DNA from 2 places in the Actinoplanes sp. NPDC023714 genome. Region 1 is predicted to be linked to the other one. Evidence: riboswitches for the same ligand, from Rfam matches in the RefSeq annotation. Region 1 holds a riboswitch; the other holds the start of a gene.
The links. Region 1 has a riboswitch for S-adenosylmethionine ahead of AB0G10_RS10505 (GNAT family N-acetyltransferase). Riboswitches for the same ligand answer to the same signal wherever they lie in the genome.
Positions count from the first base shown of each region.

Region 2: another riboswitch for S-adenosylmethionine. It lies ahead of AB0G10_RS40770 (aminotransferase class V-fold PLP-dependent enzyme); the one in region 1 lies ahead of AB0G10_RS10505 (GNAT family N-acetyltransferase).

Region 1 is NZ_JBFAAR010000002.1:568,224-582,339, reverse strand. It holds gene AB0G10_RS10575 (hypothetical protein) at 1-164, shown strand, start outside; gene AB0G10_RS10570 (cytochrome c oxidase assembly protein) at 195-2,144, opposite strand; gene AB0G10_RS10565 (hypothetical protein) at 2,243-2,596, shown strand; gene AB0G10_RS10560 (alpha/beta fold hydrolase) at 2,696-3,334, shown strand; gene AB0G10_RS10555 (PadR family transcriptional regulator) at 3,413-4,006, shown strand; gene AB0G10_RS10550 (hypothetical protein) at 4,029-4,385, shown strand; gene AB0G10_RS10545 (hypothetical protein) at 4,443-5,099, shown strand; gene AB0G10_RS10540 (ArsR family transcriptional regulator) at 5,109-5,819, shown strand; gene AB0G10_RS10535 (VOC family protein) at 5,816-6,199, shown strand; gene chrA (chromate efflux transporter) at 6,200-7,312, shown strand; gene AB0G10_RS10525 (AAA family ATPase) at 7,337-7,912, opposite strand; gene AB0G10_RS10520 (methyl-accepting chemotaxis protein) at 7,922-9,622, opposite strand; gene AB0G10_RS10515 (GAF domain-containing sensor histidine kinase) at 9,773-10,906, shown strand; gene AB0G10_RS10510 (hypothetical protein) at 10,978-11,739, shown strand; gene AB0G10_RS10505 (GNAT family N-acetyltransferase) at 11,934-12,473, opposite strand; SAM riboswitch class IV at 12,487-12,602, opposite strand; gene AB0G10_RS10500 (FAD-dependent oxidoreductase) at 12,618-13,751, opposite strand; gene AB0G10_RS10495 (TetR/AcrR family transcriptional regulator) at 13,805-14,116, shown strand, end outside.
Region 2 is NZ_JBFAAR010000015.1:153,791-167,906, forward strand. It holds gene AB0G10_RS40770 (aminotransferase class V-fold PLP-dependent enzyme) at 3-1,193, opposite strand; SAM riboswitch class IV at 1,208-1,323, opposite strand; gene AB0G10_RS40775 (DUF1684 domain-containing protein) at 1,363-2,145, shown strand; gene AB0G10_RS40780 (M20/M25/M40 family metallo-hydrolase) at 2,155-3,234, shown strand; gene AB0G10_RS40785 (HD domain-containing protein) at 3,195-3,788, opposite strand; gene AB0G10_RS40790 (hypothetical protein) at 3,842-4,162, opposite strand; gene AB0G10_RS40795 (hypothetical protein) at 4,276-4,608, opposite strand; gene AB0G10_RS40800 (hypothetical protein) at 4,674-5,873, opposite strand; gene AB0G10_RS40805 (SigE family RNA polymerase sigma factor) at 5,870-6,370, opposite strand; gene AB0G10_RS40810 (VOC family protein) at 6,443-6,820, opposite strand; gene AB0G10_RS40815 (MFS transporter) at 6,830-8,044, opposite strand; gene AB0G10_RS40820 (glycoside hydrolase domain-containing protein) at 8,163-9,734, shown strand; gene AB0G10_RS40825 (metallophosphoesterase) at 9,745-10,248, shown strand; gene AB0G10_RS40830 (NUDIX domain-containing protein) at 10,285-10,959, opposite strand; gene AB0G10_RS40835 (SPFH domain-containing protein) at 11,023-12,078, shown strand; gene AB0G10_RS40840 (hypothetical protein) at 12,075-12,953, shown strand; gene AB0G10_RS40845 (ATP-binding protein) at 12,959-14,116, opposite strand, start outside.

The DNA of each region.
Region 1 (14,116 bases):
GCCTGCTGACGGTGCGCGGCGAGCTGGCCGCGGCCCGCCGCGTCGAACCCGGCGAACGCCAGAGCGCCGTCGTGGAGGCGATCGAGGTGGCGCGCGAGTTCACGGCCTCGGCCACGAGGCTGCTCGAGGGAGTCGGCGATCGGTCACTCTCCCGCACGCCCTGAGAGAGCGACGGCCTCGGGAAGCCGCCGCACCTATGACGAACGCTCGCGCGCCGAGGCCAGGAAGGCGTTGTAGCGGGCCAGGTCGTCCTCCTCCCCCGCCGCCACCGCGCGGTCGGCGGCGCGATCGAAGCGGACCTGCTCGCGCTCGTCGCTGCGGATCCACTGCCTGATCAGGATCAGCACCACGACGGCGGCGGGCAGCTCGCCGAACGCCCACGCCAGCCCGGCGCCGAGGCGCTGGTCGGCGAGGAGCGTGCCGGCCCACGGCGGATGCACTGCGGCATACCAGTCCAGGCCGATGATCGTGGTCGACTGCAGCAGCACGAACCCGAAGAACGCGTGCGCCACCATCGCCAGGAAGTGGATCAGCGTGAGCAGCGCCGGATGGACCCGCCGCCGCCCCGGGTCGACGCCGATGAGCACCCAGAACAGCAGGTATCCGGCCGCGACGAAGTGGACGACCATGGCGAGGTGCCCGATGTGGTACCGCATCAGCGTGCCGAGCAGCCCGCCGAAGTAGAGCCCGTAGAGGCTGCCCACGTAGATCGCGAGCGCCACCAGCGGATGCGTGAAGAAGCGCGCGACCCGGCTGTGCACGACGATCAGCAGCCATTCCCGCGCGCCGCGCACCTCGGGGTCGGCCGGCCGGCGCAGCGTGCGCAGCGCGAGCGTCACCGGAGCGCCCGCCACGAGCAGGATCGGCACCACCATCGAGAGCGCCATGTGCTGCACCATGTGGACGCTGAACAGCACGTACGCGTAGCGGGCGAGCCCGGTGCCGGTCACCGCCGCGAGGATGACCATGCCGCCGATCCAGGCCGCCGTCCGGGCGATCGGCCAGTCGTGGCCGGCGCGGCGGAGGCGGAAGACCCCGATCAGGTACGCGCCGACGCCGACGACGGCGACCGTCAGGAAGAACATGTCCGGCAGCGGATCGCCGAGCAGACGTCCGGCAGTGATCGGCCCGGGCATCGGGAAGCCGAGCAGCTCGGTCACCGGATCGGTCTCGGCGGCATCGGTCACCGGTGTCGGGGTCCGGGACAGCCCGACGGCCAGCCCCACGGCCGCGGCGAGCACCACGATCTCCCCGGCGGCGAGCCGGAGGAAGGCGCTCTTCCCGGGTGCGCGCAGGGTGTGCCGGCGGTGAACATATCCGGCCACTCCGGCGATCGCCAGGGCGACGATCTTGAGCAGGACGAGTACGCCGTAGCGCGACCCCCACAGCATCTCCGGAGTGCCGAGCCGGACCGCCGCGTTCGCGAGGCCGCTCACCGCCGTCGCGACGAAGCATCCGAGCGCGAGCCGGCTGTACCGGGCCGCCGTGCCGGCGAAGGCCCTCGTCCGATGCACCGCCGTCAATCCGGCCAGCCCGCCGAGCCAGAGCGCCGCGGCGGCCACGTGCATCGCGAGGCTGGTCACGGCGATCTGGTGGTTCCCCGAGCCGGCCGCGTGCCCGGTGAACGCCGGCGGCACGAGCGCCACGACCGCGACGATCGTTGTCACGGCGGCCAGCCCGCGCGAGACGCCGGCCCGGGTCAGCACCGCGACGAGCAGCGCGAGCCCGGCCTGGACGACCAGCGCCTGCCCCTGGTTGATCGAGAACGCGAACCCGGCGACCGCCGTCCCGCTCAGCTCCGCCACCGGCCGCCCGAGGATGTCAGAAACGGTCAGCACGATCAGCGCTATCGCGCTGCAGGACCAGCCGAGCGCAAGCCAGGTGGTCCGGCGCAGCATCGTCCATCCGTACGCGGAAACGCTCTTCCCATCCCCGGGGAGCAGGAAGGCGGCCGTCACGGCGCCACCGGTCACCAGCACGCCGAGCACGTCGGTGAGAAGCTTGGCGGCCGGCAGGCCCCACCAGGTCAGCGGTCCCGGACTCGGTATCCCGGGCAGCACCGCCGGATCCACCCCGCCGCCGAAGACCAACGCTCCCATCAGGACCAGCACCGTCGCCGGCACGGCCCACACACTCGCTCTCACGTGTTCCCTCTCGCCTGTGACACCAGGCAGTTGGTCGCCCCCGCCGCGCGGAAAGTTCCGGCTGGAAATGTGATCCGGGCCTGATTAGATTTCCGTCCATGACCCCGCGCCGCCCGCCCCGTGCCGCCGTGGTCATGCTGCTGCTCCTGCTCGGCCTGGCGCTGCTCGCTTCGGCCGGCTGTGCCCACTACGCCGGCGCCCCTCACTCCGCGGGCGCCCCTCACTCCACGGGCGCGCCTCACTCCTCCGGCGGGGCGGCGGCCTCGGATCATCACGAGGTCCGGCGGGACGGCGGCGAGCAGGCGCCGCTGCCCGGCAAGCGTCTCCGGCCGCACACGTCACCGCAGGTCATCGTGGTGGTGACCGCGCCCGCCCCGGCCTTCCCGGCGCCCCGCGGCGCGACCTGCTTCGGCCCGGCGCCCTGCACCGCTTCGGTCGTCCTGCGGGTATAGGCCGACCTCTTTCCTCCGCCCTCAGAGGCTCCGCCTACAGAGGCCCTCCGCCTCGACGGCCCTCCGCCTCACCGGCTCTCCTCAGGAAAGAAGTCCGTCATGCACCCCCGCCCGCCGTGCCGCAGCACGCACAGTTTCCCCACCGCCGGAAGCCGTCTCGTCTACGACCTCTGGACCGGTCCCGGCCGTCCCGTCCTCCTGGTGCACGCCCTGCTCTTCGACCGCACCCAGTGGTGGCCGCTCGCCGCCGACCTGGCCGCCACCTGCACGGTCGTCGCGCCCGACCTGCCCGGACACGGCGAGACCCCGATGCCGGCCGGGCTCAGCCCGTCGCAGGTGGCCGGTGACCTGGCCCGGCTCGTCGACGGCCTCGGCCTGCGCCGGGCGCCGGTCGTGGTCGGGCACGCCACCTCGGCGCCGCTCGCCGTGGCGTTCGCCGACCGGTTCGCGGTGCACGGCATGCTCGTCGCCGACGAGCCGGCCGGCGTGGTCGAGCACGGCCCCGACGCCGTGGTGGCCGCCTCCGGACTCGACCTCGTGCCTGAACAGTTCCGGTCGTTCGCCGAGCCGCGCCGCGACCCGAACCTGGTCGCCGCCTACCGCTCCTGGTTGGACCGCCCGACGTCGCGACGTCCGGTTCCGCACACCGGCGGCCCGTCCGGTGACCTGAGCCGGCCGCGCTTCACGCCGCTGTCCGACACCGAGGGACTGGCGGCCCGCATCCAGTACCTTCTCTGATCCACGGTGCCCTATGGCACCTTGCACTAGGTTGGTGCGGGGTGCCATAGTGCACAGTGCCATAGGAGGTGAGCAGGGATGATCCGCAAATCCGATCGCGACCTGACCGCGCTCACCGTCCTGGGGCTGCTCACGGCCGGGCCGCGGCACACGTACGACATGCACCTGCTCATCGAGCGCACCCACAAGACGTTCGTGACCGGGCTGCCGCGCAGCCTCTACCACGCGGTCAACCGGCTGCTCGCCGCCGGCGACATCGTGGTGACCGGCACGCTGCGCGATCCGGGCCGGCCGGAGCGGACCGTCTACGCCCTCACCGACGAGGGCCGATCCCGGCTGCGCGATCGGGTCCGCCTGCTGCTCGCCACCCCCGACCCGGACGCGACGCTGCTCACGGCCGCGCTCAACTTCACCGGCTGCCTGCCGCCGGACGAGGTCGCCGACGCGCTCCACGACCGCCGCGCCGAGCTGACCCGGTCCCTGCGGACGGCCAAGGAGGCGCTCGGCCTGGATCTGCCGCGGATCCTGCTCCTCGAGGTGGAGTTCGAGGTGGCCCGGCTGACCGCGGAACAGGCCTGGGTCACCGCGATCCTCGACGACCTCGACGCGGGCCGGCTGCACTGGCAGGACGCAATCGCCGACCTCAACCCGCTGCTGCGCGACGACGGCTGACCAGGAAGGGAACCGGTCGACGATGAGAAAGCTCTTCGAGGAATCGGCGACGGTGCGGGCGCCGGTCGAGCGGGTGCGGGCGCTGATCGACGACGGGTGGGCCGTGCGGGCCTTCCTCGGCGAGGACGAGGCCGCGTCCTCCGTCGACGTGGACCACCGGCCGGGCGTGGCCGGCTTCCAGGGCCACTGGTGGTACCGCGGCGAGATCAGCGCCAGCCCGGCCCCGGCCGGGACGACGCTGACCTATCGCGTCTTCAACATCGCGGAGCGGGGCGCGTGGGCCGTGCCGCTCGCGAACCGGCTCTTCATCGGATACCGCACGAAGGTCCGCGACGGCGTCACCGCCCTGGCCCGGCGGATCGAGGACCACCTGCGCTGAGCCACCGCCGCACCACCTCGACGTCCCGGAAGAACCGGTACGGGTTAGCTTTTCGCCGTGCTCAACTTCTTTCTCGACGCCGCCGACGGCCGCTTCCCGCCCGTCGACGGCGCGGTCACCGTGGTGCCGCCGCTCGCCGGTGGGCTGGAATGCTCGGTCGCGTTCACCGGTCACGCCGTGGTCGCCACCGCCCTGCCCGCCGCCGAGGTGCACGCCCGGAAGCCGGACGGGTTCGGCGGCTCGATGGCGCCGGACTTCCTGCGCTTCCTGGCCGGGCCGGCCGGCTGGATCGGCGTCATCGACGCGACGCTGGTGAACCGGGGCACCGGCGGCACCCCGCGGCTTCCGCTGCTGGACGGCGTCGACGAGCACCCGCGGGTCCGGTACGCCCGCGAGATGCGCACCGGCCTGCGCATCCACGGCGACGAGCGCGGCATCATCGTGGTCGCCGCGGGCCTGGCCGGGCGCACCGAGCTGAGTATCGAGCTCACCGATCCGGCCCACGGCGGCCGCGGGCACGGCCGGAGCCTCATCGCCGACGCGCTGACCCTGGTCCCGGAGGGCGAGCCGGTCTTCGCGGCGGTGTCGCCCGGCAACGCACGGTCGCTGCGGGCGTTCCTGGCCTCCGGTTTCACCCCGATCGGCTCCGAGGCCCTGATCAGGCCGGTGCGCGCCTCAGCAGGGCCCCTATTGCATCAAACCGGTTTGATGTAATCTGCGGGCGTGAACTCTCCGGCGTTCCTCACCGCGGCCGCCCACCCTCTGCGCTGGCAGATGCTGACCGAGCTGTCCCGGTCCGACCTGGCCGTCCACGAGCTGACCGGCCGGGTCGCCCAGTCGCAGAACCTGGTCTCCTACCACCTGGGCAAGCTGCGCAAGGCCGGCCTCGTGACGGCCCGGCGGAGCAGCGCGGACGGCCGGGACACCTACTACGCGCTCGACCTGGCACGCTGCTCGGAGCTGATCACCGGGATGGGCGGCGCACTGCATCCGGCGCTGCGGCTCACCACCCCGCCCGTCCGCCGAGCAGCCCGGACCCGCGTGCTCTTCGTCTGCACCGGCAACAGCGCCCGCTCCCCGATGGCCGAGGCCCTGCTCCGCCACCGCGCCGCCCCGGATGGCGCGGGGTCCCCCGTCGAGGTGCTCAGTGCGGGGGTACGACCGAAGCCCGTCAACCCCCACGCCGTCGCCGTCATGGCCGCGCGGGGCATCGACATCAGCCACGCCCGGCCGAGGCACCTCGACGACGTGGCCGGCCGGCCCTTCGACCATGTCATCACGCTCTGCGACCGCGCGAAGGAGAACTGCACGGCCGGCACCGCGCACTGGAGCATGCCCGAACCCCGCGAACTGTCCGAATTCCATGACACCGCCGGCCTGCTCGACCGGCGGATCGCCTTCCTGATGCACACCCTCGGAGAGGAGGGGTCGTGAACGACAGCACCGTGCACGTCCGCTACCTGGTGGACGACGTCCAGGCAGCGGCCGACTTCTACACCGCCCACCTCGGGTTCACCCGGAACACCGCGTTCCCACCGGCCTTCGCCGACGTGGTGCGCGGCAATCTGCGGCTGCTGCTGTCCGGGCCGCAGAGCTCGGCCGGCCGCCCCATGCCGGACGGCACCCGGCCCGGCCCCGGCGGCTGGAACCGCATCCACCTGCTCGTCGACGACATCGACGGCGAGGTGAAGCGCCTGCGTGCGGCGGGCGTGGCGTTCCGCAGCGAGGTGATCAGCGGCCCGGGCGGCCGGCAGATCGTCCTCGACGACCCGGCGGGCAACCCCGTCGAGCTCTTCCAACCAGCAGGGACATAGGTGTACGAGACATCTCTCGGGACCGTCCTGAAGGAGTGGGGACGGATCGGCTGCGTCGGGTTCGGCGGGCCGCCCGCGCACATCGCCCTGCTGCGCAAGCTCTGCGTCGAGGACCGGAAGTGGCTCGGCGACCAGGAGTTCGAGGACGCGATCGCGGCGTGCAACCTGCTGCCCGGCCCGGCCTCCACGCAACTCGCGATCTTCTGCGCCTGGCGGGTCCGCGGCCGGCTCGGCGCGATCGCGGGTGGGGCCGCTTTCATCGTACCCGGGCTGATTCTGATCCTGGCTCTCGCCGCGCTCTTCCTCGGTGACCCACCACTCTGGGTGACCGCGGCGGGGGCCGGTGCGGGAGCGGCGGTGGCGGCCGTCGCGCTGCAGGCGGGCACGAGCCTGATGAGGCCGGCGTGGAAGCGCGCGCCGAGCCGCCGGCGCTGGTCGGTGTATCTGCTGGCCGGCGCGGTGGCGGCGGCGACGGCCGGCCCGTGGCTGGTGCTGCTGCTGGTCGTCTGCGGTCTCGCCGAGATGATCGCCCAACGTCTGCCGGCCGCCGATCCGAATCGGACCGGCCGGGCCGCCGTGGCCCTGCTCGCGGCGGGTGGCCTCGCACCCCTCGCCTGGACGGCGCTGAAGGTGGGTGCGCTCTCCTACGGCGGCGGCTTCGTGATCATCCCGATCATGCAGGCCGACGCGGTGGACCGGTACCACTGGATGACCGGCGCGGAGTTCCTCAACGCCGTCGCGCTCGGCCAGATCACCCCCGGCCCGGTCGTGCACACCGTCGCGGTGGTCGGCTACGCGGCCGCCGGACTGGGCGGCGGCCTGCTCGCCGCGCTGATCGCTTTCGGACCGTCGTTCGCCTTCATCCTGCTCGGCGCGAGCCGCTTCGACAGGCTGCGCGGCAACGTGCGGGTGCGCGGCTTCCTGGACGGCGCCGGCCCGGCCGCGATCGGCGCGATCCTCGGTTCCGCCGTCCCGCTCGCGCTCACCCTCGACGAGCCCTGGCAGTACGCGGTCCTGGCCGGCGCGGCCGTGCTCACCCTCGGGTTCCGCCGCGGGCCGCTCCTCACCCTGCTCACCGCGGCGGCGGCCGGACTGCTCGTCAACCTGTGGTGAACGCCGCCGGACGGCGCGCTGGGGTCAAGCCGGCTCGGCGGACTTCTCCGCGCAGCGCGCGCACCGGACCGGGCACGGGCTGAGCGCGGCCGCCCGGCCCAGGCCGCTGGTGTGCAGGATGGTCGTGACCGCGTCCTCGAAGCCGGTCGTCTCCGGGATCACCCGTTCGCCGGGGACGCCGAGCAGATCGTGCGGCGCGTACCACTCCCGCATCCGGCCGGCGCTGACCGGGATCGGCTCGGCGCGGCCGAGGTGGCGGCGCACGGTCTCCTCGAACGAGACCTCGAACCAGTAGACGTGCGACGGCCCGGGATGGCCGGCGATCAGGTCGGTCAGCGGCCCGGCGTGCTGGCCGCTGTGCAGGATGCCCTCCAGCACGACGTGGTAGCCGGCGTCCAGCGCGGCCCGCGCCGTCCCCACGATGAACGCCGGCGCGACCGGGTTGCCGCCGTGCTCGCGCAGCACGACCCGGCGCAGGTGGTCCTGCTCGATCAGGGCGGCGCCGCGCCCGTACCGCCGGCGCACCTCGCGGGCCGTGGTGGTCTTGCCCGACCCGGAGTTGCCGCGGATCACGACGAGGGAGGGGGAGGCGGCGGTCACCCCGCGAGACTAGAACAACTCGAGGCCGCCGCCCGGCTGCGGATCGGCCTGTTTCTGCGGCGCCAGCTGGTCGATCTGCCGGATCGCGTTCTGCACCTGGGTGATCAGGCCACCGAAGCTGCGCTGCTGATCGTCGGCGACCGACCGCACCTGGTCGATGGCCGCGCGGACACTCGCGATCGCGTCGGTCATCGTCGCCACGGCGCTCGACACGTCCGTCGCGGTGGCGGTCAGCGTACCCAAGGTGGTGTTGATCCGCTCGGCCGAGGAGGACGTGTCGTCGGCGAGTTTGCGTACCTCGTCGGCCACCACCGCGAAACCGGTGCCCGCCTCGCCCGCCCGCGCCGCCTCGATGGTCGCGTTGAGGGCCAGCATCCGGGTCTGCCCGGCGATCTGCGCGATCGCCGCCACCATCTCGGTGGCCGCGGGCAGGCTGACGCTGAGCGCCTCGGCCGCCTGGTCGGCCTGGGACGCGTGCTCTGCCATCCGCTCGGTGGCGTCGTGCGCGGCCGCCGCCCCGGCGTTGATGTTCTGCACCGAGGCCCGGACCACGTCCACCTCGCGCACGGCGTCGCCCAGCTCGTAGGCGATCCCGCCGATGACCTGCTCGGACTCCGCCTCGACCCGGCGCACCGTCGCGGCCCGCGCCTCGTCCTCGGCCTCCCGCTGGCGGCTGCGCTCGTCCTCGCTGCGCAGCCGCTCCCGGACCAACTCCTCGGCCTGGACCTCGAACGCCGCCAGCATCCCGTTGATCGACTCGCCGAGTGCCCGCAGGTCGGGGTGGGCGGAGCCGGGCAGCCGGCCGGAGAGGTCGCAGGTCTCCATGATCTGCGCGGCCGCCTCGCGCAGCGGGGTGACCTGGTCGTGCACGCTGCCGTGGACGACCCGGTCGAGCAGGATCTTGAACAGCACCATGGCGGCCAGGACCACGAACGCGATCGAGACGAGGGTGCCGACCGCCTCGGACCGGACCGGGCGCTCGTGCAGGCTCTCGAAGACGACGGGTGTCCGGTCGACGCCGGTGACCATGGCCTGCACGGCGATGTCGACGCCGACCGCTGCCGTGTAGACCCGCAGCGTCCCGATCCGGCTCGGCAGGTCGTCGTGCCGCGTGCTGCCGTCCCGGACGCCGCCGAGCAGGCCGATCTCGTCGTCGGTGTTGTCGGTCATCGCCTTCAGGCCGTCCGCGTCCAGGATGCGGAGGAAGATCAGCGACCCGGATCCCGCGGGGACGCTGCAGAAGACGGTCGGCTCCCCGCTCGCCGACGTGACGCCGCAGGTCGCCTCGCCGGCCGCGGCCCCGGGCGTCACGAGCGTCGCCAGCACGGCGCGGCTGCGGAAGGCGTCCGGCAGCCGCCCGTAGGCGCCGCCCTCGATCAGGCCACCGACCCGCAGGGTGCCGTCGGCGCCCACGCCCGCGATACCGGACATCTCGTAGACGCGGGCCATCTGGGTCGCCGGGAACTCCGCCTCGAAGCCGCTCTGCCGCGCCAGGTCCAGGTTCTCCCGCGACTTGGTGATGCCGAAGTCGGCCATGCTCTCGGCGCCCTCGCTGAGCGCGACCCGCAGCTCCTCGGCCTCCTTGACCAGCAGTTGCTGCTCGACCCGGTCGAACCCGCTCAGCGTGATCACCCACGTCGGCACCATGAGCACCACGAGGAGGCCGGCGAGCAGCCCGACGGTCCGCAGCCGCGTCGACACCCGTCCCACAGGCACCACTTTAGGACGTTTCAACCCTTCTGGGGCGGTTACCCCGCTCCCCGACCGCAACCCCCGGAATCCGCGGCCCCCGCCACCGGACGCCGATGAAGGCGGTGTCCGACGCAGCGCACCGCCGAGAAGTGACGAGGGACCACTGCCATGACCGTCCAGCCCGCTCTCCTCGCCGCCGAGCGCTACCGCACCGCGCTGGCCGAGGTTCCCGAGGTGCTCGAGCTCGCCGCCGAGGCGTGCCAGGCGCCGATGGCCGCGCTCAAGGTCGTCGGCGGGGGCAGCGCGCACTTCGCGGCCACCCTCGGCATCCGCACCCGCGTCGACATCCCGCACTCGGTGTCGCTCTGCCGGATCGTCTCCTCCGAGGACCGTCCGATGATCGTGGACGACGCCTCCCAGCACCCGGGCCTCTCCACCCACCCCCTGGTGGCCGGTTCCGAGCACGTCCGGTTCGTCGGCGCGGCCCCGCTGCACCACAACGGTCAGATCGTCGGCGCCCTCTGCGTCTTCGACGACGAGCCGCACCGGCACAGCCCGGAGGCGACCAGCCGGATGCTGGCCCGGATCGCCCGCCGGGTGGACGCCGAGACCGGGCTGCGCCACATGCTCACCCACCAGCCGTTCCCGGTCGCCGTCGACAACGACGACATCGTCTCGGCGATCTCCCACGAGATCCGCACGCCCCTCGCGAACATCCAGGGCAACCTCGAGATGCTCACCGCGACGCCCGGTGCGGTGGCCCCCGGTTTCGCGCGCCGCATCGATGCGATCAACCGCAATGCCAACCGCCTCATCCGTACGGTGGACAGTCTCCTGCGGGCGGTCAACCACCAGATGCAGGAACCCGTGGGCCGGCCACGGCTCATCGACCTGCGTACCCTGATCACGCCGGCGCCCGTCGAGCGGCTGCGCATCACGATGCCGTCCGACCCGGTCTGGATAAGCGCCGACCCGAGCCTGCTCGGGGTGGCCGTCGATCACCTGCTGACGAACGCGCTCTGCTTCGGCGGCCCGGACGCCCCGGTCGAGGTCACCGTCGCCGCCACCCCGCAGCCCACCCTCACCGTCCGCGACCACGGCCCCGGCATGCCGGAGCACGAGCTGCTGATGGCCGGCACCCCCTTCGCCCGCGGCGACCTGGCGATCCGCGACCAGATGCCCGGCCTCGGCCTGGGGCTGGCGATCAGCAACCGGATCGTCGAGGCGCAGGGCGGCATGCTCGACCTCGACAGCGTCCCCGGCCACGGCGTCACGGCCCGCATCACCCTGCCGGTGGCCTGACCTGATCGGATGAGGCGTTCCGGCTGCGAGCGGGACATCGGGAACGGCTTCGTTGCCTTACCGTGACATTCGTGATGGTCGTCGCGACGGTGGGGTTCTGTGTCGGCGGGCTCCTCGTGGGTGGCGCCGCCATCTTCCTGCTGCTCCTGCTCGGCGACATCCGGGCGCTGTGGACGCTGAACCGCACCCCGGTCGCCGCGGTCACCGGCCGCGGCCGGGTCGCGCTGGAGGGCACCACCGAGTACGGCCCGGCCGGCCCGCAGATCGCGCCGATGACCGGTGAGGACTGCACGTGGTACCGGGTCACCCTGATCCGCGAGCCGAGCCGCGACATCGCGACCGGCGACGGCCCCGACCACGACGTGCTCCTCGAGATCACCTCGCCGAACTGGCCGGAGCTGGCCGACCACGCCGGGCGGGCGCCGATCGACCCGCGCCTGCTGGATCACCCGCGCGCCCTCTTCGACCCGATCCAGACCGAGCCGCGCGCCGCCGTCACCACGACCCTCGAGTACCGCACGGCGACGCCGGTCCGGATGCCGCGCATCGTGCCGCCGGACCTGGTGGACGGTCTGCGCACGAGCGAGCGCCTGCACCTCACCGAGGTCCGCGTCCCGCGCGGCGCGAAGGTGTTCGCGGTGGGCCGCCTCTCCCCGTCCGGCCTGCTCCCGAACCGTACCGGCCTGACCCTGCTCACCACGCAGACCCGCGGCGAGGTGATCGCGGCCCGCCGCGAGTCGATCGGCGTGGGCGGCACCCTGGCCGTCTGGTTCGGCCTGATCGGCCTGCTGCTCGCCGCCGTCTCGGCCGTCCTGCTGCTCACCGGCGAGTAGGCGCCCGCTCCGGGAGACTCACCTGCTCACCGTCCCGGCGCCACCAGGTCGTGCCCTCGAGGACGGCGAGCAGCCCGCCCATCCCCGCCGATGTCGCCGGCGTCGGACTCCGTCCGGTCCCCCGCGCCTCCCGGTCCGGCCGGTCGGACTCCGTCCGGTCCCCCGCGCCTCCCGGTCCGGCCGGTCGATGGCCGTCAGACGCCCGGGTCGCGGCCCGCCAGGATCGCGGCGTCGGGCCAGGTCATGCGCAGCTTCTCCGGGGTGCCGCGGAGCCGTGCCGGGTCGCCGCCGGGTGGCGCGACGGTCCGGACCTCGGCGACCCGGCCGCCCACGGCGCGATAGAACGCCTGCGCCGCCGTGTTCTGCCGCAGCACCCACAGGTGGATCGGGCCGCGCACCTCCCGGGCGACGCGCGACAGCAGGGTGGTGCCGATACCGCTGCGGTGCTGGTCGTGCACGACGTGCAGGTTGTCGACGAGGCTGCCCCAGACCGGATCGTCGGCGACTACCAGGTGCACGAACCCGAGCAGTCGCCCATCCCGCTCGGCGACCACGGTCCTCGTCTCGACGCTTCCCGTGGCAAGCCTCGCCGACCACACCGCGAGGCGGTCGGCGAGCACGTCGCCGTCCAGGAAGGAGTCGGCGTAGGCGCCCCGATAGTGGCGGCGCCAGCTGTCGGCGTGCAGGGCGGCGATAGCCGGGGCGTCGGCGGGCACGGCGAAGCGGATGGACAACGAGAAACTCCCGGACTCGCGGCTTGCCCGGCACGGTCGCGCCGGACCCGGTCATCACCCGGAGCACCCCGCCCGCGAACGGAGGGTTGCCGGCCAGCGAGCCGGGGCTTGGCGCTGGCACTCATGACCAATGGGGAGAACGTATCACTGCCTGGCGATGGCGCGCCGCACCAGATCGCGGACCAGCGGCAGCGTCACCGCGCGCATGGTCATCTCACTGAGCCACAGGTGGAGGCGGGTCGGCGGGGCGTACTGCGCCATGCCGCGCCGGGCCGCCCGCTGCCGCCGGGTGACCTGCGGGCGCAGCGTGTCCTCCCAGGATGCGAGCGCCGCCGGGATGTCGCCGCCGGACGCCAGCGCCGCGCCGAGCGTGTCGGCGCCGGTGAGGGCCAGGGTCGCGCCGTGGCCGGCGAAGAGGGTGACGCACCAGGCGGCGTCGCCGGCGAGGACGACGCGGCCGCTGCTCCAGCGGGGTGCGACGACCTGGCTGACCCGGTCAAAGTAGACGTCGTCCGGCACCGGGAGCGACGCGGCGAACGGCACGTCCGCGAAGGCCTCCCGGAGCGCGGCGGCCGGGCCGAGGGCGAGTTCGGCGGCGGGATCGGCACACCGGTAGGTGAAGAACGCCGACGATCGTGCAGGACCGAGTTCGACCACGGCTGCGGTCCGGCCGGTGCCGATGAACGTCGTGGCGCCGTTATGGTCGCTTTCGGACAAGGCAAAGGCGCCTACCACGTACGGGAAATCCACCCGGAAATCGTCGCCGAACAGCATCGACCGGGTACGCGAGTGCACCCCGTCGGCGCCGACCACCAGGTCCGCATGCTCCACGGTCCCGTCACTGAGCTGTACCCGTACCGATGAAGGATCCTGATCCATGGCCGAGACCGTCGTCCCGAACCGGATCTCCGCGCCGGTCCGGTCGTGCAGCGCCGCCTCGAGGTCGCCCCGGAAGACGGTCAGGACGCGCGGCCCGAGGGCGGCTTCGGCGAGCGCGGACGGGACGGTCATCTTCGGACTCCCGTCGGCGTGGACCAGCACCGTCGTGAAGATCCCGAGGGCCTTGGGGGCGAGCGCCGGGAGGATGCCGAGCCGCTCGGCGGCGTCGTAGCCGGGCCCGATCAGATTGACCATGTAGCCGCTGCTGCGCCGCGCCGGGGCTCGCTCGACGATCAGCGTCCGCCAGCCGTCCTGCTCCAGCCGCAGCGCCGTGGCCAGGCCCGCGATGCCGGCGCCGACGATGATCGCTCGCTTCTGTGTGGTCGTCTCGGATGTCATGGCAACCGAGTATGAGCATTTGCTCATTCTTCGGCAAGCCCTAGAATCACGGGATGCCTCGTGGAGTCGCCGTCCCGGAAGCCCGCCAGCACCTGTTCGCCGCGCTCGAGCGCGTGATGGCCGCTGACGGCGCGCTGACCAGCCGGAACGTCACGCAGGAGGCGGGTCTCGCGACCGGGCTGCTGTTCACGCACTTCCGCAGCTTCGACGGGTTCCTCACGGCCTACGCGGTCGACCGCAGCTTCCAGATCGCGGCCGCGCTGGCCCCGCTGGCGACCACTTTCGGACACGGCGTCGTCGCCGAGAACCTGACCGAGGCGATCCTGGCGCTGCCGCGGGCGTCGGTGCTGACCGTGACGAGGCTG
Region 2 (14,116 bases), on a different contig from region 1:
GATCAGTAGCTTCGGAGCGCCGCCAGCACCCGGTCGATGTCGTCGTCGGTGCTGCCGAGCCCGAAACTGATCCGGAGCAGGCCCGGCGTCGTGGCGCAGGATCCGGTCGCGTCGCCGGTGAGCCGGCGGACCAGCGGGTGCGCGCAGAACTGACCGGCCCGCACGCCGATGCCGTGGTCCCGGGCGAGCCGCTGGGCGGTGCCGGCCGGGTCGTCCACGGCGATCGAGACGATGCCGACGCGGGGGTGGTCCGGGCCGAACAGGCTCACCTCGCGGACCGTGTCCGGCAGACCGTCGCGCAGCCGCTTCAGCAGCCGCTGCTCCTCGGCGTGCAGGGCGTCCCGGTCCGCCGTGATCAGGGCCGCGCAGACGGCGGCGATCGCCACGGCGCCGAGCAGGTTGGGGGTGCCGCCCTCGTGCCGGGCCGGGCCGGTCGCCCACTCCAGGTCACCGGGGTGGTCGCCCACGGCGGCGCTGGCGCCACCGCCGCGGAGGTACGGCTCGGCCGCGTCGAGCCAGTCCGACCGGCCGGCCAGCACCCCGGCGCCGAACGGGGCGTAGAGCTTGTGACCGGAGAAGGCGAGGTAGTCGGCGTCGGCCAGGCCGACCGGCCGGTGCGGGGCCAGCTGGGCCGCGTCGACGGCCAGCCTCGCCCCGTAGCGGTGGGCCAGGGCGGCGATCTCGGTGATCGGCCAGAGCTCGCCGGTGACGTTGGAGGCGCCCGTGACGGTGACGAGCGCCGGATTCCCCGTACGTTCGAGGGCTTCCTCCAGAGACTCCAGGGCCTCGGCCGGGGAGCCCGGGGCGGGCAGGCGCAGCTGGTTCGGCCAGGGCAGCAGATTCGCGTGGTGCTCGCCGTCGAAGACGATCGTGACGGTGCCCTCGGGCAGCGCCCGGGCCAGCAGGTTGAGCGCGTCGGTGGTGTTCCTCGTGAAGATCACCTCGTGCTCGGGACCGGCCCCGACGAACTCGGCGACCACGTCCCGGGCCAGCTCGTAGGCGATCGTCGAGGCGGAGGAGCGTACGCCGGTGCCCCGATGCACGCTGCCGTAGCGCGGCAGAAGCTCGCCCACCGCCTGGGCCGCGGCGGCCACGCACGGCGCGGAGGCGGCGTAGTCGAGATGGGCGAAACGGACGGATTCCCCGGTGGGCAGTTCGACCTTCAGGTCGTCGCCGACGATGTCAAGGGACATGGATGCGCCTCTCTGGCTCGCGCTTGCCGCGCCGGGATCGGCGACGGCCCGGTCCTCACCCGGGGCACCCCATCGCGAACGCAAGGGTTGCCGGCCAGCAAGCCGGGGCTCAGTGCTGGCACTCATGACCTGACGATCACGGTAGCAGAGTGGAATCTAGGGTTGAGGCATGACGATCTTGTTTCAGCAGCAGTGGGACGAGTGGCACGCCGCGCACGAGAAGCGGCGGGCCGATCCGCACGGGTTCCTCGCCATCACCGGGCTGCACTGGCTCGATTCGTCCCCGTCCCGTTTCGATCACGCGCCCGGGGCGTGGAGCACCGGGACCGAGGGCGTGACCGTCGACCTGGGTGCCGAGTCGCTCGTGGTCGGCGACGTCACCGTCACCGGCGTTCACCGGTTCGACCCCATTCCGGAGCGCTCGGACATCACCGCCCACTGGGGTGACATCGCCGTCGAGATCGCCCGGCGCGGCGGTCACGACGTGGTGCGGCCCCGGAACCCCGCCAGCCCGGTGCTCGCGGCCTACCGGGGGACGCCGGCGTACCCCGCCGACGAGAAATGGGTCATCCCCGGAGATTTCGTTCCCTATCCCGAGCCCACCCCCATTCCGGTCGGGTCGGTTTCCGAGGGGATCGAGCATGTGTACGAATCTCCCGGCACGGTCTCCTTCGAGATCAGCGGGGTCCCGCTCTCGCTGATCGTCTTCAACGGCACGGCGCCGGGGTCGCTCTTCGCGCTCTTCACCGACGAGACGTCCGGACTGACCACCTACGCCGCGAACCGCAGCCTCTTCATCGCCGCCCCGGACGACGGCGGCGCGGTGACGCTCGACTTCAACCGGGCCACGAACCTGCCGTGCGCCTACACCGAGTTCGCCACCTGCCCGCTGCCGCCGGCCGGGAACAGGCTGCCGGTCGCCATCGAGGCCGGTGAGCGGAAGCCGCGTTAGTTTCGTCCGATGGACTCGTTGCTGGACGCGGTGGTGCGGCTCATCGGGATCCGGTCGACCGCGGACCGGCCCGACGAGCTGCGGCGCGCTCTCGATTTCGTGCTGTCGCTGGTCGGGCCGGGTTTCGCGGTCCGGCGGTTCGAGTCGCGGGGCAGGCCGAGCGCGTTCCTGACCTCCCGGCCGGGGACCCCGCGGGTGATCCTCAACGCCCATCTCGACGTGGTGCCGGGCGCCGACGCGCAGTTCACGGCCCGGATCGACGGCGATCGGCTGCACGGGCGGGGCGCGCACGACATGAAGGCCGCGGCCGTCGTGCTCGCCACGGTGTTCCGCGAGGTGAGCGGGTCGCTGCCCTTCCCCATCGGGTTGCAGCTCGTGACCGACGAGGAGCTGGGCGGGTTCGACGGGACCGGCCATCAGGTCGCTTCCGGCGTGCGCGGGGATTTCGTCGTCATCGGCGAGCAGAGCGGCCTCGAGATCGTCACCGAGTCGAAGGGGATTCTGCGGGTCCGGCTCGACGCTGCCGGGCGGCCGTCGCACGCAGCCTATCCATGGCTGGGGACAAACGCCCTGCTAACGATGCTTGAAGCGACAAATCGACTTATTTCACGATATCCGGTGCCGATGGCGGAATCGTGGACCACCACCGTCAACGTCGCCCGGATCTCGACGTCCAACACGGCCGCCAACATCGTGCCGGCCGACGCCTCGGCGCTGCTCGACATCCGCTTCCCGCCGTCCGACCCCGACCTGGCCGGGCGCTCGCCCGAGGAGATCGCCGCCCACCTCGCGTCGGTGACCGGTCCCCGGGTCGCGGTGACGATCGAGGCGCTGGGCGCGCCCCACTCCGCCGACGCCGCGAGCGAGCCGGTGCGCCTGCTGCGGGCGGCGGCGAAGGCCGCCGGGTACGACGGGGACCTGCTGCGCAAGCACGGCGCCGCCGACGGCCGGTTCTACTCGGCCGAGGGGATCGACGCCGTCATCTTCGGCCCGGGCGGCGACGGCCAGCACGGCCCGGAGGAATACCTCGACGTGCGGACGCTGCTCCCCTACCGGGAGGCGCTGACGACCTTCCTGCGCTCGCTGTAGGTCGCGGCCAGCAGCGCCTCCACCCGCGCGGCGACCGCCCGCAGGTGGGGGCGGCGGCCCGGGTCGGCGAGGGCGTTGAACGAGCACGGGCCGTGGCGCAGGAGCATCTCCGCATAGCGCGCCTCGGGATCGACCCGGTCGCCGCGCGGCCCGACGGTCTGGTCGGCGTAGGTCAGCACGTCGGCGACGATCGAGCGCTCGTCCGGGAACTCGGACAGCTCCGCCGCGAGACCGCGGACCTCGGCCACGAACCGCGCCCCCGAGTGGTGGGCCACGAGACCGGCCACCCGGGCGGGCCAGCCCTCGCGGGTCAGGTGCCGGGCGCCGTCGATCGGGTGGAACCCCGTCTCGATCAGCGGGGCGGCGTAGCCGACGTCGTGCAGCCAGGCGGCCGCCACCAGCAGATCCTCGTCGAGGCCGAGACGCACGGCCAGGGCGCCGGCCCGCTCGGCCACGCCGGCGCTGTGGCGCCACCGGTCGGTGCCGTCGCCCAGCAGGGATGCGGCGAGAACCCGCGCCGCTTCGGCGCGAGTGGTGATGATCGGCGCGGCCATGGCTGAATGTTAGGTCGCGCCGGGTGAACAGCAGGCGAACGCGGAATGCCGGATCACTGAACCCGGACCCGCTGGGTCGGCACGCCGGCGGCGGTGAGCTGGCGGGCGAGCGAACCGTTGGGGTTGTCCAGGAAGACGGCGACCTGGTGATCGTCGCCGAGATCGCACGCGGCAGCGACCGAACCGAGGTTGATCGGGTCGAGTTCCAGGACGTCGGCGAGGTCGACGATGAGACGGAGCGGGCGGACCCGCCGGACCGTGTGGACGAGGAGTTGCTGCAGCTCGACGGCCCGGTCCGGACCGACCGAGCCGCGTGGCTGGATGACCACGCTCCCGTCGGGGCTGGTGCTCACTTCGAGAACCGAGCTACGCATCGGATCACCTCTCGTTACCGTGCGTTCAGCTGCCTGACCACCATACGGTCGGCCTCGAAGATCGTCGAGATACCACCGGACCAACGGGACATGTCCATCCGGTGAACGCGCGGTCAGAGCGGTGGGCCCAGCCTCAGGATGCGGCGGGCGCGGCGGCGGTCCAGCCAGCTCGGCTGCGGCGGGTCGATCGGGTCGCTGTGTGAGGCGAGCTCGGCGACGATCTGGATCCAGAAGCCGGCGGCGCTCATCAGGTTGCGGAACCGGCCCGGCTCGGGCGCACCGACCGGCAGCACGGCCTCGGCCCACCGCCACGCCACCCAGGCGACCTCGGTGTCCGGATGGCGGCGGCCGGACTTGGCGAGCGACCGCACCTCTTTGCGGGTCTCGTCCGGCAGCCGCCACCAGCTCCGGAGGGTCTCCAGACGGGTGGATCCATCGTCAGTCATGGCGGACATTGTGGCCGATCCGGTCCAGCCGATCATCAGCGCCGGCCCGGTTCCGGGGACCTGGTTCAGCGGCACTGCCAGACGACGGCCTGGATCGTGCCGGACTCGTCGTCGGACTGGCCGGCCACGATGCCGCCGTCGTCGCTGATCGTGGTCGCGATCGTGGCGTTGCCGCCCGGGTCGTGCCGGCCGAGGCCGGGCAGCCGGATCGTGTCCTCGCCGGTCACGACCACCGCGTATCCGTCGGCGTCGGTGCCGGTCTGCCAGCCGTAGGCGTTCACGGCGTCGGCCGGGTGCGTCAGCTCGCCGGTGATCTCGGCGGTCCCGGTGCGCAGGTTCCACCGTGCCGCGTAGACCCGCTCCCGCGCCCCGCTCGCCTCCTTCTTCTCCTTGTCCTTCAGCGTGCTCGAGGAGGCCATCCCCACGGCCCAGCCGTTGCTGATCCGGAACACCTGCGCCACCGCGGCCGGCGTGCCGCCGATCTCCGGCATCGGCAGCGCGCCGTGGGTGCCGTCGGGCCGCCAGACGTACGGGGTGTCCAGGTCGAGGCTGCCGGCCACGGTGCCGTCGAGGTCGACGTCGCGGGCCTGCGAGGTGGTGGTGCCGGCCGGCACCGGCAGGGTGACCGGTGCGGCGCCGGCCGACTCCCAGACGACCGCGCGGCCCCTGCCGTCGTCGCCGGCGATCCGGCCGTTCTCGTTGATCGCCAGCGCCTCGCCGGCCTCGGCCAGCCTGGTCACCTCGCCGTCGTGGTAGGCGTAGGGCACCGGGCCGTACGCGGCGTAGCTCCAGCCGACCGCGGTGCCCCGGCCGTTGACGTCGCGCAGCGACTCCTCGAGGTCGCCGGGCAGCGCCACCTTCGCCACCTCGCCGTCGTGCCAGATGACGGCCTGGTAGCCGCCGGCCTCCGGGTAGGTGCGCCCGACGATCCAGGCGCCGGTCGGGTCGGCGCCGGACACCAGCGCCATCGGCTCGCCGTCCGGCACCGGGAGGCGGCTCAGCTCGCAGGCGGTGATCGCCGGGGGCGCCGGCGCGGGGCCGGACGGGCCGGCGGTCGCCGGGATCACCGGGGGCGTGGGCGCCGCCACCGGCCGGGCCAGGGCGAACCCGGCCGCCGACGCGGCCACGGTGACCACGGCGGCGCTCGTCCCGGCGACGCCCCGGCGCAGGCGGCGCTTCTTCCGGGCCGCCGCGATCGCGGCGCTGATGTCCACGCGGCAGGGCGTGTCCGGCTCGTCGTCGAGCGTACGCAGCAGGTCCGTCAACTCGGCACCTCGATTCGTGGTGGGAGCAGGCGGCGCAGCGCGGCCAGCCCGCGGGAGGTGTGGCTCTTGACGGTTCCGGCGGAGCAGCCCAGGATCCCGGCGACCTCCTCGACCGGCAGGTCGTAGAAGAACCGCAGCACGAGCACGGCCCGCTGCTGGCGGGGCACCCGCTTCAACGCCTTCCGCAGCACCTCGCGGTCCTCGGCGCCGCTGTCCTCGAACGGCGCCGGCTCCGGCATCTGCCGGAACAACCGGACCTTCGACCAGGCCAGGCGTTTCTCGTCGACGTACCCGCGCACCAGCATGGTGCGCACGTACGCGTCGAGGTTGTCGGCGGCGCGGGCCTTCGGCCACTTCAGGTACAGCGTGGTGATCGTCTGCTGCACGAGATCGTCGGCGCGATGCCCGTCACCGGTCAGGACGTACGCCAGCCGTCGCAGCGCGGGCACCCGCGCCGCGACGTACTCGACGTACTCCTCCTCCGCGCTCGCGCGCATCGGCCACGTCCTTCCGTCGGTTTCGTCACCCCTCAGACGGGACCGGCGTGGCGGACGGTTGTCACGAATTTCCTACAGCGGCTTGATCCGGGCCCGCAGCAGGCAGAACTCGTTGCCCTCGGGATCCTGCAGGACGTGCCACTGCTCCTCGCCGGTCTGGCCGATGTCGGCCGGGCGGGCGCCGAGGGCCAGCAGGCGCTCGAGCTCGGCGTCCTGGTCGCGGTCGGTCGGGTTCAGGTCGATGTGCAGCCGCGACTTGCCGGGCTCCGGCTCGTCCCGCTTGGCGAAGAAGATCGTCGGGTGCGGGCCGCCGAACCCCTCGGGCGTGCCGATCTCGACGCAGCCGTCCTCGCGGCCGACGACCACGAAGTCGAGGACGTCGCACCAGAACCGCGCCAGCAGCTCGGGGTCGCGGCAACTGAGGACGAGCTCACCGATACGAGAAGCCATGCGGGGAACCTATCTCACCCGAGCGGTTTCGGACCTTCTGTCCAGCATGAAACTGATCATCGCCAATCCCAGGCCGGCGGTCGCCAGCGCCACACCGGTCCAGGCCGGCGCGAGATATCCGTACCCCCGGGCGATCACCAGACCGCCCAGCGCGGCACCCAGGCTGTTCGCCAGATTCATCGCGGACTGATTGACCGCGGCGCCCATGAGCTGCGCCTCGGGAGCGACCGTGATGAGCCGCGCCTGCAGCGCCGGCCCCAGGAAGATGCAGGTGGCGCCGGTCAGGAAGGCCCCGAGGAAGAGGCCGGCCGGCGTAGCCGCGGTGAGCGCGAAGAAGACCGTCGACACGATCACGCCGCCGAAACCGGCCGTCGTGGCGAGCCGCAGGTTGCGGTCGGCGAACGCGCCGCCGAGGAAGTTGCCGGCCGTCATGCCGAGGCCGAAGACGGCGAGGACCCAGGGCACCGCCCTCTCGGAGAGGCCGGTCACCTCGGTGGTCACCGGCGCGATGTAGGTGTTCACCGCGAAGAACCCGGCGAACCCGATCGCCGCCGTCGCCGCCACGAGCCACACCTGCGGCCTCCGGAGCGCGCGCAGCTCGGCCGCCGGCGAGCCGTCCACCTTCGCCGGCGCGTCCGGGACGGTGGCGCCCACCGCGAACAGGGTCGCCACGAAGACCAGGGCGATCACGGCGTAGGCGATCCGCCAGCCGGCCGACTGCCCGAGATGCGTGATCAGCGGGACGCCCACGACGTTGGAGATGGTCAGGCCGCCCAGCACCATCGAGTACCCGCGCGCCTCGTTGCCCGGCCCCATGAGGCTCGCCGCGAGCAGGCCGGCCGCGCCGAAGTAGGCGCCGTGCGGCAGCGCCGCCACGAAGCGGGCCACCAGGACCAGCTCGAAGGTGGGGGCGATGGCGCTGGCGAACGTGCCGGCCGCGAACAGCACGAGAAGACCGAGGACCAGCCGCTTGCGCGGCATCCGCGCGGAGAGCGCGGCGATCAGGGGCGCGCCGCAGACGACCCCGAGAGCGTACGCCGTGATGACCCAGCCGGCCTGCGCGACGGCGTCCTCGGCCGACCGGCTCCACGCCCCGGGAAGCAGCGCGCGTGCCATGTCGGGCAGCAGTCCCATCGCCACGAACTCGGTCAGGCCGATCGCCACGCCACCCAGGGAGAGCGCGATCAGCGCAGCCCAGCGTTGCCGCCACGTCAAATGATCCACTCGCCGAACGCTAGCTCTTGACCTTTCGGTCCGCCGGGCAGGGACCGAACGGCCGTGGCGCCTCATCTGTACGTCTGGTTACCTCTATGGGCTCATCTGTCCCGGTGAAGAGGTTCGCATGCTCCTGAAGTACCGGAAGCGCCTTCTCGGCGCCCTGGTCGTCGCGCTCTGCGTCGCCCCGCTCGCGCTGGTGAACGGCAACGCCGCGGCGGCCGCGGCCCTGCCGCCGCAGCCGGGCACCTTCAAGGGGTACGGCTTCGACGCCTGCACCGCGCCGTCCTCGGACGCGATGAAGGCGTGGCTGAAGTCGCCGTACCGGGCCGTCGGCGTCTACTTCGGCGGCAACAACCGGGGCTGCGCCCAGCCGAACCTCACCGCGTCGTGGGTGCGCGAGCAGATCGGCCGGGGCTGGCGGCTCATCCCGCTCTACGTGGGCCCGCAGGCCACCTGCACGACCACCACGAAGAAGAACCGGATCGACAACCGGAACGCGGAGAAGCAGGGCCGCGCGACCGCCGACGACGCGGTGGCGCAGGCCAAGGCGATCGGCCTGGCGCGCGAATCCGTGCTGATCTACGACATGGAGGCGTACCGCACGAACGACGCGGCCTGCCGCGCCGGCGTGCTCGCGTTCATGAAGGGGTGGTCGGCGCGCCTGCACGACCACGGCTACTTCTCCGGCTTCTACAGCAGCGTGAGCTCCGGCGTGGCGGATCAGGTCGCGGTCTACACCAAGGCCGGGTACGTGAAACCCGACTACATGGACTTCGCCCGGTGGGACCAGGTCGTCACCACCGCCGACAAGGTGATCCCGTCCTCCTACTGGACGCCGGGCCGCCGGATGAAGCAGTACCGCGGCGACCACAGGGAGACGTGGGGCGGCGTCACCATCAACATCGACAACGACTACCTCGACTTCGCCCCGCTCCCGTCGGCGAAGTTCGGTGACTGGACCCGCAACGGCTGGCCCGACGTCCTGGCCCGCACGAAGGGCGATCTCTTCGCCTACCCGGGCAACGGCTCCTACATCTCCGAGGCCAACCGCACGAAGATCTCCGGCGGTTTCGCGGGCATGAACGCGATCGTGCGGATGGACCTGAACCGGGACGGTTTCGAGGACGTCGTCGCGCGAACCAAGGCCGGCGCCGTCTGGTTCTATCCGGGCAAGTCGGGCGGCAAGCTGGGCGCCCGCAAGAAGATCTGGACGAAGTTCACGCACATGCGCGAGCTGACCGCGATCGGCGACTTCAACCGGGACGGATACCCCGACCTGCTGGCCACCCAGAAGAGCAACGGCGACGTCTACCTCTACCCGGGGAAGAAGGGCGCCAAGTTCGGCAAGCGCACGGCCATCGCGTACGGGAACTGGGCCGATCGCACCGAGTTCACCGGCGCCGGCGACTACAACCGGGACGGATACCCCGATCTGCTGGTGAAGGAGAGGAAGACCGGCACGCTCTACCTCTACCCGGGCAAGGGCAACGGCTTCAAGAACCGCGTGAAGATCGGCAAGGCGAACGGTTTCCGCGACATCACCGGCATCGGCGACTTCGACCGGGACGGTTTCCCGGACATCGTGGCCGTGCAGTCCTCGACGGGCTACCTGATGTGGTTCCGCGGAACCGGCAAGACCCTGCGGGCCGGGGTGCGGCTGGCGACCGGGTACCAGGGCCGCACTCCCCTGTTCTAGCGTTGACGGGGTGCGCCTCGTCCTGATGTCCGACACCCACCTGCCGAAGCGTGCGCGCGACCTGCCGGCCGAACTGTGGTCGGCGGTCGACGCCGCCGACGTGGTCGTGCACGCGGGCGACTGGGTCGACGTGCCGCTGCTGGACGCCTTCGAGGCCCGCGCCGCCCGCCTGATCGCCTGCTACGGCAACAACGACGGCCCGGCCCTGCGCGCCCGCCTGCCCGAGGTGGCCCGCGCCGACCTCGGCGGCGTGCGGCTCGCCGTCGTCCACGAGACCGGCCCGGCGACCGGTCGCGAGAACCGCTGCGCCGCCCGCTTCCCGGACGCCGACGTCCTCGTCTTCGGCCATTCCCACATCCCCTGGGACACGACGGCCGCTTCCGGTCTGCGTCTTCTCAATCCGGGTTCCCCCACCGACCGACGGCGCCAGCCGCACCACACCTACATGACGGCGACCATCGAAGCCGGAGCCCTGACCGACGTCACCGTCCACCCCCTCCCCCACAGATCTTGACCGATCCCGCCCGCCGGCGAACCACAAAGAAGGAGATCAGCGCGCCGGTCTCAGCAGCGGCGGGTGCAGCAGCGTCGCCGGCCCCCGCCGGAACAGCTGCGCCGGCCGGCCCCGCTCGCGGCTGACGGTGTTCCCGGTCGCCTCCACGAAGCCCTCCGCCGACGTGACCTTCCGGTGGAAGTTGCGCGGGTCGAGGGTCGTCTGCCAGACGGTCTCGTAGACCGCCCGCAGGTCGGCCACGGTGAACTCGGGCGCGCAGAACGCCGACGCGAGCGGCGTGTACTCCAGTTTGGACCGGGCCCGCTCCACCCCGTCGGCGAGGATCCGGTCGTGGTCGAAGGCGAGCCCGGCCTGGTCGGCGGGCCGCCACGAGGCCGCCGACGCGTCGCTGCCGGCGACCGGTGACGGCAGGTCGGGCAGCAGCGCCAGGTAGGCCACCGTCACCACCCGGCCGCGCGGATCACGGCCGGGCGTGCCGTAGGTGGCCAGCTGCTCGAGATGACCGGCCTGCGGGTCGAGCCCGGTCTCCTCCCGCAGCTCCCGGCGGGCCGCCTCGTCCAGATCCTCGTCGGGCAGCACGAACCCGCCCGGCAGCGCCCACCGGCCCTCGTACGGCGGGATGCCGCGCCGCACGAGCAGTACCTGCAGCGACCCCTGCCGGATGGTCAGCAGCACGAGATCGACGGTGACGGCCGCCCTATCAATCGTCATGTTGACGATAATAGCCGCCACGTATTATCGTCATGGTGACGAAAACAAGGGAAAGGCACGACCATGGCTGACGTGACACGGCGATTCAACCTGCGGCACCTGCGTACGGCGCCGACGACCTGGGTCAGTCACACGGTGAAGGGCACGACGAAGCGGGCCGGCACCGGGCTGTCGTTCTGGTACCGGCCGCTCACCGCCGCGATCTCCGAGGTGCCGGTCGACGACCGCGAGCTGCCGCTGCTGTTCCACGCGCGGACCGAGGACTTCGCGGACGTGACGGTGCAGGCCACGGTGACGTACCGGGTGGCGGACCCGGCCGCCGCCTCGGCCCGGCTGGACTTCTCGATCGACCCGTACCGGGGCACCTGGCGCGGCCAGCCGCTCGACCAGGTCGCCGGGCTGCTCGCCGAGCTGGCCCAGCAGCCGGCCCTCGACCTGCTCGCCCGGCTTCCGCTCACCGAGGCGCTGACCACCGGCATCGCGCCGGTCCGGGAGTCGGTGGCGAACGCCCTCGCCGCCGATCCCCGGCTCACCGAGACGGGCGTGTCGGTGGTGAGCGCGCGGGTCGTGGCGATCCGCCCGGAGCCGGACTTGGAGCGCGCGCTGCAGACGGCGACGCGCGAGCAGGTGCAGCAGGACGCGGACAGGGCGACGTACGCGCGCCGGGCGCACGCCGTGCAGCAGGAACAGTCGATCGCCGAGAACGAGCTGCAGAGCAAGATCGAGCTGGCCCGCCGCGAGCAGGAGCTGGTCGAGCAGCACGGATCCAACACGCGCCGGGAGGCCGAGCTCGACGCCGAGACCCGGCTGGTGGCGGCGCGGGCCGAGGCGGCCCGCGAGGACGTCGCGAGCGAGGCGGCGGCCGAGCGGGTGCGGCGACTCGCGGTCTCCGAGGCCGAGGCGGCGAGGGTACGGGACGAGGCCCGCGCCGCCGGCGCCAGGATCGTCGGCCTGGCCGAGGCGGAGGCCGAGGCCGCGCGCCTGGCCGCGTACCGTGACCTGCCGCCGGCCGTCCTCCAGGCGCTCGCCCTCAAGGAGCTGGCCGGCAACATCCCGGCGATCGGCGAGCTGACGGTCACCCCCGACCTGCTCAGCAAGCTGGCCGGACGGCTCGGATGAGCCTCCCTCCCCGGATCGTGGTGGTGTCGCGGCGCAGCGAGCTCGACGAGCTGCTCGCCCGGCACGGCACCCGCGGCGCCGCGGCGTTCTTCCTCCGGCAGCGCGGCCGTGACCTGGACGAGGTGACGGCCCGGCACGAGGCGGCGCAGGCCGCGCTGACCGCCGTCGGCGCGGCCATCCCGGCGGACTGGCGGCGCGGCCACGTCGAGCGCGCCGACCTGCCGCGGTTCCTCTTCGCGCCGGAGGACGTGGTGGTCGCGGTGGGCCAGGACGGCCTGGTCGCGAACGTGGCGAAGTACCTCTCCGGCCAGCCGGTGATCGGCGTCGACCCGGAGCCGGGGCGCAACGCCGGCGTGCTGGTCCGGCACCGGGCGGCCGCGGTCGGCGCCCTGCTCCGCGACCTGCCACCGGCCGGCCCGCGGACCATGGTGGTGGCCCGGCTCGACGACGGCCAGGAGCTGTACGGCCTCAACGAGATCTACATCGGGCACGCCGGCCACCAGTCGGCGCGCTACGTCCTCGCCGACGGCGCGGGCCGCCGGGAACGCCAGTCGTCGTCCGGCCTGATCGCCGGCACCGGCACCGGGGCGACCGGCTGGTGCGCCTCGATCGCCCGGGAGCGGGCCGCCGCTCCCCCGCCGCCCGCGCCGGCCGAGGAGGCCCTGTGCTGGTACGTCCGCGAGGCCTGGCCGTCCCCGGCGACCGGGGTGTCGCTGTCGGCCGGCACCCTGACCGGCCGCGAGGAGCTGGAGCTGACGAGTGAGTCGGAGCGCCTGGTCGCCTTCGCCGACGGCCTGGAGCAGGACGCCCTGGAGCTCTCCTGGGGCCAGCGCATCAGGCTGGCGGTCGCGGACCGGCGCCTGAACCTGATCTGATCGGGTCAGTCCGGCAGCGTGAAGATCACCCGGGTGCCGCCGCCCGGGTTCTCCTCGACCCGGATGGCGCCGCCGTGCCGGTCCACGATGCGCAGGCAGCTCGACAGCCCGATGCCGTGCCCACCGGCCGGGGCGCCGTCGAGGCGGGTGAACATGTCGAAGACCCGGCGGCGCTGCTCCGGCGGGATGCCGACGCCGTTGTCGGCCACCGCGATCTCCCAGGACGCCGGGAGCCGCCGCGCCTCGACCGCCACCCGGCAGGGGCGGGCCGGGTGCCGGTACCTGATCGAGTTGGCGATCAGGTTCTGGAGCAGCTGGCGGGCCAGGACCGGGTCGCACATGACGGTCGGCATCCGGTCCGGCACCGACACCTCGGCCGCGGCGGCCTCCATGGGCGCCCGCAGGTCGGCGAGGACCTGGCCGGTGATGTCGCCGAGGTCGGCCGGGACGCGGTGGATCGGGGCACTGCCGGCCTGGGCGTACTGGAGCAGCGAGCTGATCAGGTCGTGCATCCGGGTCACCGCCCGGCAGCAGGCGGCCACCCAGCGGGCCTGGTCCCCGGACACCTCGTCCTCGAGCAGTTCGAGGTAGCCGCGGACGGTCGCGAGCGGCGTCACCAGGTCGTGGCTGACCGCGCCGGCGAAGTTGGTGAGGTCGGCGTTCGAGCGGCGCAGCTCCTCGTTCGCGACGGCCAGCTCCCGGCGGGCGGCCTCGATGGCGCGCTGCTGGCGGCGGTCGGTGGTCACGTCGGTCATCGCGACGACGGCGCCCATCGGGGTGCCGTCCGCGGCGACCAGCGCCCGGCCGCTCGCCGTGACGTGCACCGGGTCGGCGCCGGCCCGCTTGATGATCATCTCGGCGTTCTCGACGCTGCCCTCGCGCAGCGCCCGCAGCAGCGGGATCTGACCGGGCCGCAGCAGCGTGACGCCGTCGGTGGCGTAGAGCCGGTAGCGGCCGGAGAAGCCGGCCGGGTCGAGGGTGGGGTCGGCGTCGAGGCCGTGCCACTCGCGGGCGGCGCGGTTGAACACGGTGAGCCGGCCCGACTGGTCGGCCGCGACCACCGCCACGTCGATCGTCTCCAGCAGCGTGTCGGTCCAGCGCTGCCGGGCCTCCGCGACCAGGGCCAGCTCGCGGTTCACCCGGGCCTGCCGGCGGCGCTCGAA